2 regions of the Streptomyces sp. NBC_01476 genome follow, and region 1 is predicted to be linked to the other one. Evidence: riboswitches for the same ligand, from Rfam matches in the RefSeq annotation. Region 1 holds a riboswitch; the other holds the start of a gene.
What was found. Region 1 has a riboswitch for glycine ahead of gcvT (glycine cleavage system aminomethyltransferase GcvT). Riboswitches for the same ligand answer to the same signal wherever they lie in the genome.

Region 1 (5,487 bases):
TCTGCAGGGGGGCGCCCCTCGCGCCCCTTGCAGATGCCGGCCTCCACGAGGGCGGGGGATCACGCGTAGAGGGGGTACTTCCGGGCCAGTGCGGAGACCCGCTCCCGCAGGGGCGCCGGGTCGTACGACGGCTTCAGCGTCTCGGCGATGATGTCCGCCACCTCGCGGAAATCGGCCGCGCCGAACCCCCGCGTGGCGAGCGCCGGCGTGCCGATGCGCAGGCCCGAGGTGACCATCGGCGGACGCGGGTCGTTCGGGACGGCGTTGCGGTTGACGGTGATACCGACCTCGTGGAGCCGGTCCTCCGCCTGGCGGCCGTCCAGTGCGGAGTCGCGCAGGTCGACCAGCACCAGGTGGACGTCGGTGCCGCCGGAGAGCACCGAGACGCCCGCTTCGGTGACGTCGGGGCGGCCCAGCCGCTCGGCGAGCAGCTTGGCGCCTTCCAGCGTACGGGTCTGGCGGTCCCTGAACTCCTCGGTGGCCGCCGCCTTGAAGGCCACCGCCTTCGCCGCGATGACGTGCTCCAGCGGGCCGCCCTGCTGGCCGGGGAAGACCGCTGAGTTGATCTTCTTGGCGTGCTCGGCGGTGGAGAGGATGACACCGCCGCGGGGGCCGCCGAGGGTCTTGTGGGTCGTGGTGGTGACCACATCCGCGTACGGCACGGGCGAGGGGTGCAGCCCGGCCGCGACCAGTCCGGCGAAGTGCGCCATGTCGACCAGCAGATACGCGCCGACCTCGTCGGCGATCCGCCGGAACTCCGCGAAGTCCAACTGCCGCGGGTACGCCGACCAGCCGGCGATGATCATCTGCGGCCGGTGCTCCTTGGCCAGCCGCTCGACCTCCGCCATGTCGACCAGGCCGGTCTTCTCGTCCACGTGGTACGCGGCGACCTGGTAGAGCTTGCCGGAGAAGTTGATCTTCATACCGTGGGTCAGGTGGCCGCCGTGCGCCAGGTCAAGGCCCAGGATGGTGTCGCCCGGCTTGAGCAGCGCGAACATCGCCGCCGCGTTGGCCTGGGCGCCCGAGTGCGGCTGGACGTTCGCGGCCTCGGCACCGAAGAGCGCCTTGACCCGGTCGATGGCCAGCTGCTCGACCACATCGACGAACTCGCAGCCGCCGTAGTAGCGGCGGCCGGGGTAGCCCTCGGCGTACTTGTTGGTGAGCACCGAGCCCTGGGCTTCGAGCACCGCCACCGGAGCGAAGTTCTCCGAGGCGATCATCTCCAGGGTGGACTGCTGGCGGTGCAGCTCGGCGTCGATCGCGGCGGCGACGTCCGGGTCGAACTCATGCAGGGACTGGGTCAGCAGGGACATGAAAACTTCCTGGTCGGGAGGCACGAAAGGCGCGGAGACACGAGGGCGCGCGGACGCGGGGGGACGCGGGCGCGGGCCGGAAGCCGGAGCCGGAGCCGGAGCTGGGGAAGCCGAGGCCGGAGAACCCGGAGCCGGAAAACCAGAGGCCGGAGAACCCGGAGCCGGGGAACCCGAGGCCGGAACCGCCGCTCAGGCAGCGATGAACGCGTCGTACTCGGCTGCGGACAGCAGCTCCGCGCCCTCCTGCGACACCTTCACCTTGAAGAGCCAGCCGCCCTCGAAAGGCGCCGAGTTGACCAGCGACGGGTCGTCCACCACGTCCTGGTTGATCTCGGTCACCTCACCGGACACCGGTGAGTACAGGTCGCTGACGGACTTGGTCGACTCCAGCTCGCCGCAGCTCTCGCCCGCGGTGACGGTCGTGCCGACCTCGGGAAGCTGGACGAAGACGACGTCACCGAGCGCGTCGGCGGCGTGCGAGGTGATTCCCACGGTGGCGGCCCCGTCGGCGGGGGCGGAGAGCCACTCGTGCTCCTTGCTGTAGCGCAGTGCTTCAGGATTGATGCTCATGACGGAATTCTCCCGGATGGGTCGGAGTGCTCGCGCGGGGGCACGCGGCGGTGCGGAAACGGGTGGCCGCGGCGCGGAGGCCGCGGGAGGGAACGGATGGCCGTGGCGCGGAGGCCGCGGCAGGGAACGGAACTCAGCGCTCGCGCTTGTAGAAGGGCAGCGCGACGACCTGGTGCGGCTCCTGGGCGCCGCGGATGTCGACCGCGACCCCGGCAGACCCGGGCGCCGCGTGCGACGCGTCCACGTACGCCATCGCGATCGGCACCCCGAGGGTCGGTGACGGAGCCCCGGAGGTGACCTCGCCGATGACCGCGCCGGCGCCGTCCGTCACCGGATAGCCGGCCCGCGGCACCCGGCGGCCCTCGGCGACCAGCCCGACCAGCGTGCGCGGCGGCTCGGCGGCGGCCCGCTCGGCCGCGGCGGCCAGCGCCTGCCGGCCGACGAAGTCCCCGGGCTTGTCGAACTTGACCACCCGGCCGAGGCCCGCGTCGAAGGGCGTCAGCGCCGTGGTCAGCTCGTGCCCGTAGAGCGGCATGCCCGCCTCAAGCCGCAGCGTGTCCCGGCAGGACAGCCCGCACGGTACGAGGCCGGCCGCCCGGCCCGCCTCGGTCAGCGCCTGCCACAGCCGCTCGGCGTCGGCCGGCGCCACGAACAGCTCGAAGCCGTCCTCGCCGGTGTAGCCGGTGCGGGCGATCAGCGCCTCCACGCCGGCCACCGTGCCGGGCAGCCCGGCGTAGTACTTCAGGCCGTCCAGGTCGGCGTCGGTGACCGCCTTGAGGATGCCGGGCGCCTGCGGACCCTGGACCGCGAGCAGCGCGTACGCGTCCCGGTCGTCGCGGACCCGCGCCTCGAAGCCGGCCGCCCGCTCGGTCACCGCGTCCAGCACGGTCCGGGCGTTGGAGGCGTTGGCGACGATCATGTACTCCTCGTCGGCCAGCCGGTAGACGATCAGGTCGTCCAGGATGCCGCCGTCGGGCGCGCAGATCATGGTGTAACGGGCCCGGCCGACGGCGAGGGCCGAGAGGTGGCCGACCAGGGCGTAGTCCAGCGCCTGGCCCGCCTGCGGGCCGGTCACGGTGATCTCGCCCATGTGCGAGAGGTCGAAGAGGCCGGCGCGGGTCCGTACCGCCTGGTGCTCCTCGCGCTCACTGGCGTACCGCAGCGGCATGTCCCAGCCGGCGAAGTCGGTCATGGTGGCGCCCAGCGCGCGGTGCAGCGCGTCCAGCGCGGTGTGGCGCGGCGCGCTCAGGGGCTCGCTCAGGGGTTCGCTCATCGGAAAAGGGCTCCCAGACGGATCGACGGGTGGCGTGGCCAAGCGGTGAACCTGGCCTCCCCATCTGTCATCGGAACCTGAGAGGTTCACCGTGACCCGGCGGGGCCAGCGGTTTGCACCTTGGGTGGGACCGGTCCGGTACGCGTCAAACGTACAAAGAGCCGGTCCGCTTTTCAGATCTGCCTCGCCCGCGCGGTATCTGTGCCTGAGAGATTCAAGGGAGGGCTTGCTCCTTCGGCGCCCGCCCCGGCCGGGGCGGAACTCTCCCGCGCGGCCTCGAACGGCCGGTATGCAAGTTGTCCGCACATCATTGCATGCCCGCAGGCGGCATGCCCGGGGGCCCGGCAGCCGCTAGGGTTTCCCGGCAGCAGGTCAGTGGCACATGGGCGGACAAGGGTGGACATGGAGATTCCGGCACCGTACACACCGTACATATGGCCGGCCAACGAGCTGGAAGAAGTGCTCACCGCGAGCCTCGGCAACCCCGCGGCCACCCCCCGGCTGCTGGAGGTGCTCAGCCGCTCCCGGGTGTGGGTGCCGCTGCCGAACGGCGGTCACCCGCGGCTGCCCGGCTTCGACCTGCCCACCATGGAGCTGGAAGGCGCGCCCTATGTGCCGGTCTTCAGCTCCGAGCAGCAGTTCCGGCAGGCCGCGGACGGTATGTCCTGCACCATCGCGCCGGTGCACGAGTTCGCCCGCGGGCTGCCGCCGCTGGTCGGCATCGCGGTGAACCCGGGCGGCGCCGTCGGAGTGCCGCTGCCGCCGGCCGCGGTGGCCGACCTGTGCCGGGCGGAGCCCGGCGGGTACGGAGAGCCGCGGTCGGGCGCCCGGGTGCGGCTCTGGGAGCCGGAGCCGGCCGACGAGCCGGTGGACTTCCTGGCCGCGGCCGCCGCCGAGTTCGCGGTCACCCCGGTGGTGCTCACCGCCCGCCGGGCGCTCGCCTCGGTGGAGGAAGCGCCGCCCGAGCTCTTCGTCGGCGTGGAGCTGGACCGCTGGCAGGAGGAGGACCGGGCGCTCGCGATGGACGCGATCGGCCGGGCGCTCGGCGCGGTGCCGCTGCCCTGGCAGGCGCACCTGATCCTGCTCGACGTGGCCCAGGACCCGGTGAGCGACTGGATGCTGGAGCGGCTCCCGCCGTTCTTCGCCCGCGACTGAGCGGCCGGGCCGGAAGCCGACGGGGCGGCCGACGGGGCCGCTGGCAGGCCGCCGACGGGCCGCCTACTGGGGACCCGGCCCGCGCCCCGCCCGTCCCGGCGGTAGCACCCCGTCGCCGGCCGAACACGTATACGCCGCGTATACGCCGTAATTACGCACTCCGGCTTGAGTCGGTCACCGTTCCACCGGGAACACTCGACCTGATTTGATGGGCTCGTCGGCGTATCACCGTGCGCCGGGAGGATCGGGCGGTCACACCAGCCGGACCCCTCGCAAGAGTCGCAAGAGCAGCACACCGGAGCAGGGAAAGGGGCGGTCCCACGTGATCGCGGGCGCGCAAGGCGGCGCGGCGGCGGCCGGCCATATGGAGCAGATGCTGCTCCAGGTGGGCCCGGGCCGGTTCGACGCTTACGAGAACCTGCTCGGATCGCTCGCCGCCGGCGAGGTGTGGATGCTGCTCTGGCACGGTGTGCCCGGTTCTGCCGACGCCCAGTACGGCAGCATGGAGATCAACGGCCACGGCTACGCCCCCTGCTGCACCTCGCCCCGGGAACTGGCCGCCAGCGGCTGGACCCGCGAGCACGAGGTGGTCTCCGGGCGGGACATCGCCCTGACCCTCTACCCCGACCGGTGCGGGCTCTGGCTCAATCCGCACGCCCCCGGCGGCGGTGTCGGCATCCCCTGGCCTGACCTGAGACGGATCGCGGTCGGCCTCGACCTGCTGCCGGCCGGCCCGCTCCAGATCGGCGAACCCTCGCTGCAGATCCCGCAGTTCTACGCGCTTCTCACTCAGGCCGCCCACCGCACCCCGGCGGTCCGCTCGCTGCGCCGGGCCTGGGTCCAGCCGGCCCTCGGCGAGCCGTACCTGGCCATCGGCGTCGAGGTCTACGACTCCTCCGCCCAGGCCGTCGAAGCGGTCCGGCTGATGATGCAGCAGGCGGTCACCGGGGTCCCCGAAGGACTCGCGGTCTCCACCGTGGCGATGGCCGACGCGTACGACCCGGTCGGCATGTGGATGCGCGCCAACGACCAGCCGTTCTTCGACCGTGAGGCGTACAGCGCCGGTGCCGCCTGGGGTCCGTCCCGCCGCTGAACCGCGGGGCGCGGCGGTCACTTCTCCCGGCTGAAGATCCCCTCCAGCAGCCCCAGCGGCGGACTCCCCAGCGCCAGCAGGGA
Region 2 (5,487 bases), 5.3 Mb from region 1:
GAGCAGGAGGACGAGGTGGAGAAGTTCCGCGAGTTCCTCGACCAGATCTCACCCGAGGATTTCGGCACCAGCAACCAGTGACAGCGGCCGTCGATGAACCGCAGTGACGCGGCGCCGGGAGGCAGCACTGCCGCCGGCAGACCATTCGGAGCGCCGTTCCCGTCTTCCGGTCACGTCAAACCACTCTTGGGGGGAATATCACTCGGCGTGCCGAGTGTGGCGATCGTTGACGCACCCCTGGTGACTGCCTACCGTCGGTGGGGAAAGTCCGGTGGCACGTGCGCGCGGCCACAGGACGTGAAGGGACGGAGGGCGGCGTGAGAAGCACCGGCGACGGTCTGGCGACCGGCGGCCCATATCCGCCCCGGGGGACACTGGCCCGCGCCACGTCCGAGGCGGGCGGCGGACCCGCACAGGAACCACCGGCCGAGACCATCGGCTACCGCGGACCCACGGCCTGCGCGGCCACCGGCATCACGTACCGCCAGCTGGACTACTGGGCGCGTACCGGCCTGGTCGAGCCCAGCGTGCGGCCTGCTTACGGCTCCGGCACCCAGCGGCTCTACAGCTTCCGCGACGTCGTGGTGCTGAAGATCGTCAAGCGGCTGCTGGACACCGGCGTCTCCCTGCAGAACATCCGCACCGCCGTCCAGCACCTGCGTTCGGTGGGGCCGGCGGAGCTCGCCAGGATGACTCTGATGAGCGACGGCGCCACCGTCTACGAGTGCACCTCGCCCGACGAGGTGGTGGATCTGCTCCAGGGCGGGCAGGGCGTCTTCGGCATCGCGGTGGGTGTGGTCTGGCGGGACGTGGAGAACTCCCTCTCCCAGATGCACGGCGAGCGGGTCGACACCGGTGAGACGCTGGTCGGCCACAATCCGGCCGACGAGCTGGCCAGGCGGCGCAACCGGGCGGTCTGAGCCGCCCCCGCGGGTGCCGCCGCCCGGTCCCGTCCTGTGTCGCGGCAGGTGCGGCGGGCGCCGCGCCGTACACCCGTACGGTGAATGTCGGTGGTGTGCGGCACGATCGATGGTGTGAGAAGTTCGCCGACGATCCTGCATCTGGACATGGACGCGTTCTTCGCCGCGGTCGAGCAGGCCTCCAAGCCGAGCCTGCGGGGCAAGCCGGTGGTGGTCGGCGGCCTCGGGCCCCGCGGCGTCGTGTCGACCGCGTCCTATGAGGCACGGGTGCACGGCGTCCACTCGGCGATGGCCATGGCACGGGCGCGCCGGCTCAGCCCCAATGCCGCGTACCTCTACCCCCGTTTCGGCATCTACCGGCGGATCAGCGAGACGGTGATGGGGCTGCTCGCCGAGGTGTCACCCCTGATAGAGCCGCTCAGCCTCGACGAGGCGTTCCTTGACCTGGAGGCGGCCGCGCGCGACGAGGACCCGCGGGTTGTCGCCGTCGTGCTGCGGGCACGTATCCGCGCGGCCACCGGGCTCACCGCGTCGGTCGGGCTGGCCGGCTCCAAGCTGCTGGCGAAGATCGCCTCGGAGCAGGCCAAGCCGGACGGCCTGGTGGTGGTCGAGCCGGGCACCGAGCGCGCTTTACTCGACCCGCTGCCGGTCCGCACCCTGTGGGGCGTCGGTCCTGCCACCGCCGAGCACCTGCGCCGCGCCGGTATCGGCACCGTCGAGGAGATGGCGAACTCCGGCGAGGCCGAGCTGGTGCGGCTGCTCGGCAAGGCCCACGGCGCGTCGCTGTACGCCATGGCGGCCGGCCGGGACAACCGGCCGGTGGTCGCCGACCGGGACGTGAAGTCGATCTCCGTCGAGGACACCTACGACAACGACCTCACCGACCGCGCCCACGTCCGGTACCAGATCGACCGGCTCGCCGACCGCTGTGTGCAGCGGCTGCGCGGCGCCGGCCGCTCCGGCCGCACCGTCGTGGTCAAGGTCCGCAGGTACGACTTCTCCACCCTGACCCGCTCCGAGACGCTGCGGGCGCCCACCGACGACCCCGTGGTGGTGCGGGAGACGGCACGGCGGCTGGTGGAGGGCGTCGACACCACCGGCGGCGTACGGCTGCTCGGCGTCGGGGTCGCCGGGCTCGCCGACTTCACGCAGGAGGACCTCTTCGCGCAGAGCGCCGGGAGCCGCCCGGCGGACGAGGACGCGCCCGCGTCGCTGCCCGCGCTTCCGCCGCCGGTCCCCGAACGGGTGAACCGCTGGCTGCCGGGCCAGGACGTCACCCATGAGGAGTACGGCGCGGGGTGGGTGCAGGGCAGCGGCGTGGGACGGGTCACCGTCCGGTTCGAGGTGCCGTCGGACACCGGGCCGGGACGGGTGCGCACCTTCGCGGTGGACGACCCGGCACTCGTCCACAGCGACGCCCTGCCGCTGGTGACCCCGCCGGACGCTCCGGAGCGGGGCCAGGACTCAAGTCGGGCCGGATGAGGGATCGGTGCCGTCCTGGCCGCCCGCCAGCTCGCCGAAATCCCGGTCCTGATGCGGCCCGCCGTCCGCCTTGGGCACCTGCATGCCGTAGTGGTGGTAGAGCTGCAACTCCTGCTCGGGCGACAGGTGGCGGCCCACCCCGAAGTCCGGCGCGTCCCTGATCAGGGATTTCTTGAACGGCACCCGCAATTCGTCGTTCACCAGCTCGCTCGGCTCCAGCGGCACGAAGGCATCCCGGGTGAACAGCCCGGTGCGTACCGCGGCCCACTCCGGCGCGCCCGTCGCGTCGTCGAGGTACACCTCGTCCACCGTGCCGATCTTCGTACCGTCGCGGTCGAAAGCACGGCGGCCGATCAGGCTGCGCGGATCGATGTCGGTCTGCACGGTCCCTCCAACCGGTGGCGCCGGGTCGGCGCCATCCAACGACGCCAACGAATGACGACTGCTGCTGGGTACCACGAAAAGCCACATCGCAGGCGGTGTCGACTCGGGGAGTGGCGTGACGTGTGTCGCTCCGGCGGTTCCGGACGGCTGGAAAGAGGCGCTGGTAGGCTGGGAAGCGGCCGCAAACTCCATGCGGGAGAGTCTTCCGAACACCCGGCGACGGGTGGGACGGAGGCGCCGAAGGAGCAAATCCTCCCCGGAATCTCTCAGGCACCCGTACCGCATGGGCCAGGTCACTCTGGAAAGCAGGGCCGGCCCGGACGTTCGGGGCGCGTCCTCACCGACGGTGCAAGCCGCCCCCGCCCGGGCGGTGAAGCTCTCAGGTTCGATGACAGAGGGGGAGGCCAGAAGGGTGCCCGCGCCGCCGGCACCCCCGAAGGTCGTCACGACCAGGAGGGCCTCCGCAGATGACCGACCGCCGTATTTCCCTCGCCGAGCTGGAAGCCGGCTCACCCTTCGCCACCCGGCACATCGGCCCTGACGCCGCAGCGCAGGCCAAGATGCTCGCCCAGGTCGGCTACGGCTCGCTGGACGAACTGACCGACGCGGCCGTGCCGGACGCCATAAAGAGCGCCGAAGCACTCGGCCTGCCCCCGGCCCGCACCGAAGCCGAAGTCATCGCGGAACTGCGCGCGCTGGCCGACCGCAACCAGGTGCTGGCCCCGATGATCGGCCTCGGCTACTACGGCACCATCACGCCGGCGGTCATCCTGCGCAACGTGATGGAGAACCCCGCCTGGTACACGGCCTACACGCCGTACCAGCCGGAGATCTCGCAGGGCCGCCTCGAAGCGCTGCTGAACTTCCAGACCGTCGTCGCCGACCTCACCGGGCTGCCCACCTCCGGGGCGTCGCTGCTGGACGAGAGCACCGCCGCCGCCGAGGCGATGGCGCTGTCCCGCCGGGTCGGCAAGGTGAAGCAGGGCGTCTTCCTGGTCGACGCCGACACCTTCCCGCAGACGGTCGCGGTCATCGAGACCCGCGCGGAGCCGACCGGCGTCGAGGTCGTCACCGCCGACCTCAGCGACGGCATCCCCGCCGAGCTCGCCGAGCGCGGGGTGTTCGGCGTACTGCTGCAGTACCCGGGCGCCTCGGGCGCGGTACGCGACCTGCGGCCGGTGATCGAGCGGGCGCACGAGCTGGGCGCGGTCGTCACCGTCGCCGCCGATCTGCTGGCCCTGACCCTGCTCACCTCGCCGGGCGCGCTGGGCGCGGACATCGCGGTCGGCACGACGCAGCGCTTCGGCGTCCCGATGGGCTTCGGCGGCCCGCACGCCGGCTACATGGCGGTCCGTGAGGGCTACGCCCGCAACCTGCCGGGGCGGCTGGTCGGCGTCTCGGTGGACGCCGACGGCGACAAGGCGTACCGGCTGGCGCTGCAGACCCGTGAGCAGCACATCCGCCGGGAGAAGGCCACCAGCAACATCTGCACCGCGCAGGTGCTGCTCGCCGTCATGGCGGCGATGTACGCGGTCTACCACGGCCCCGACGGGCTCGCCGCCATCGCCCGCCGCACCCACCGCTACGCCGCCGTGCTGGCGGCCGGTCTGCGGGCGGCCGGGGTCGAGATCGTCCAGGACGCCTACTTCGACACCCTCACCGCCCGGGTGCCCGGCCGCGCCGGCGAGGTGGTGGCCGCCGCCCGCGCCGCCGGAGTCAACCTGCGGCTGACCGACGGCGATCACGTCGGCATCGCCTGCGACGAGACCACCGACCGGGGCCGGCTGACCGCGGTGCTCGCCGCCTTCGGCGCCGGGAGCGAGCCGGACCTGGACGCCTTCGACGCGGCCACCGAGGACGCCCTGCCGGCCGGCCTGCTGCGTACCGATGCGTACCTGACCCACCCGGTCTTCCACCAGCACCGCAGCGAGACCGCGATGCTGCGCTACCTGCGGCGGCTCGCCGACCGCGACTACGCGCTGGACCGCGGCATGATCCCGCTCGGCTCCTGCACCATGAAGCTCAACGCCACCACCGAGATGGAACCGGTGACCTGGCCGGAGTTCGGCGCGCTGCACCCCTTCGCGCCTGCGGAGCAGGCCGAGGGCTACCTCGCGCTGATCCGCGGCCTGGAGGACCAGCTGGCCGAGGTCACCGGCTACGACAAGGTCAGCCTGCAGCCGAACGCCGGCTCACAGGGCGAATTCGCCGGACTGCTCGCGGTCCGCGCCTACCACCGGGCCAACGGAGACACCGGCCGTACCGTCTGCCTGATCCCGTCCTCCGCGCACGGCACCAACGCGGCCAGCGCCGTGATGGCGGGCATGCAGGTCGTGGTGGTGAAGACCGGTGAGAACGGTGACGTGGACGTCACCGACCTGCACGCCAAGATCGAGCAGCACCGCGACCGGCTCGCCGTCCTGATGGTGACCTACCCCTCCACGCACGGTGTCTTCGAGGACAACATCACCGACATCTGCGCGGCGGTGCACGACGCCGGCGGCCAGGTCTACGTGGACGGCGCCAACCTCAACGCGCTGGTCGGTCTGGCCCGGCCGGGCCGGTTCGGCGCCGATGTGTCGCACCTGAACCTGCACAAGACGTTCTGCATCCCGCACGGCGGCGGCGGCCCCGGCGTCGGCCCGGTCGCGGTCCGCGAGCACCTCGCCCCCTACCTGCCGAACCACCCGCTGCAGCCCGG

Region 2: another riboswitch for glycine. It lies ahead of gcvP (aminomethyl-transferring glycine dehydrogenase); the one in region 1 lies ahead of gcvT (glycine cleavage system aminomethyltransferase GcvT).

Annotation. Positions count from the first base shown of each region.
Region 1 is NZ_CP109446.1:5,930,454-5,935,940, forward strand. It holds gene glyA (serine hydroxymethyltransferase) at 60-1,313, opposite strand; gene gcvH (glycine cleavage system protein GcvH) at 1,503-1,883, opposite strand; gene gcvT (glycine cleavage system aminomethyltransferase GcvT) at 2,017-3,156, opposite strand; glycine riboswitch at 3,340-3,435, opposite strand; gene OG552_RS26035 (enhanced serine sensitivity protein SseB) at 3,559-4,311, shown strand; gene OG552_RS26040 (enhanced serine sensitivity protein SseB C-terminal domain-containing protein) at 4,634-5,404, shown strand; gene OG552_RS26045 (DUF885 family protein) at 5,422-5,487, opposite strand, start outside.
Region 2 is NZ_CP109446.1:638,717-644,203, reverse strand. It holds gene OG552_RS02815 (bifunctional nuclease family protein) at 1-81, shown strand, start outside; gene OG552_RS02810 (MerR family transcriptional regulator) at 318-920, shown strand; gene OG552_RS02805 (DNA polymerase IV) at 1,035-2,402, shown strand; gene OG552_RS02800 (PRC-barrel domain-containing protein) at 2,385-2,786, opposite strand; glycine riboswitch at 2,970-3,078, shown strand; glycine riboswitch at 3,080-3,188, shown strand; gene gcvP (aminomethyl-transferring glycine dehydrogenase) at 3,254-5,487, shown strand, end outside.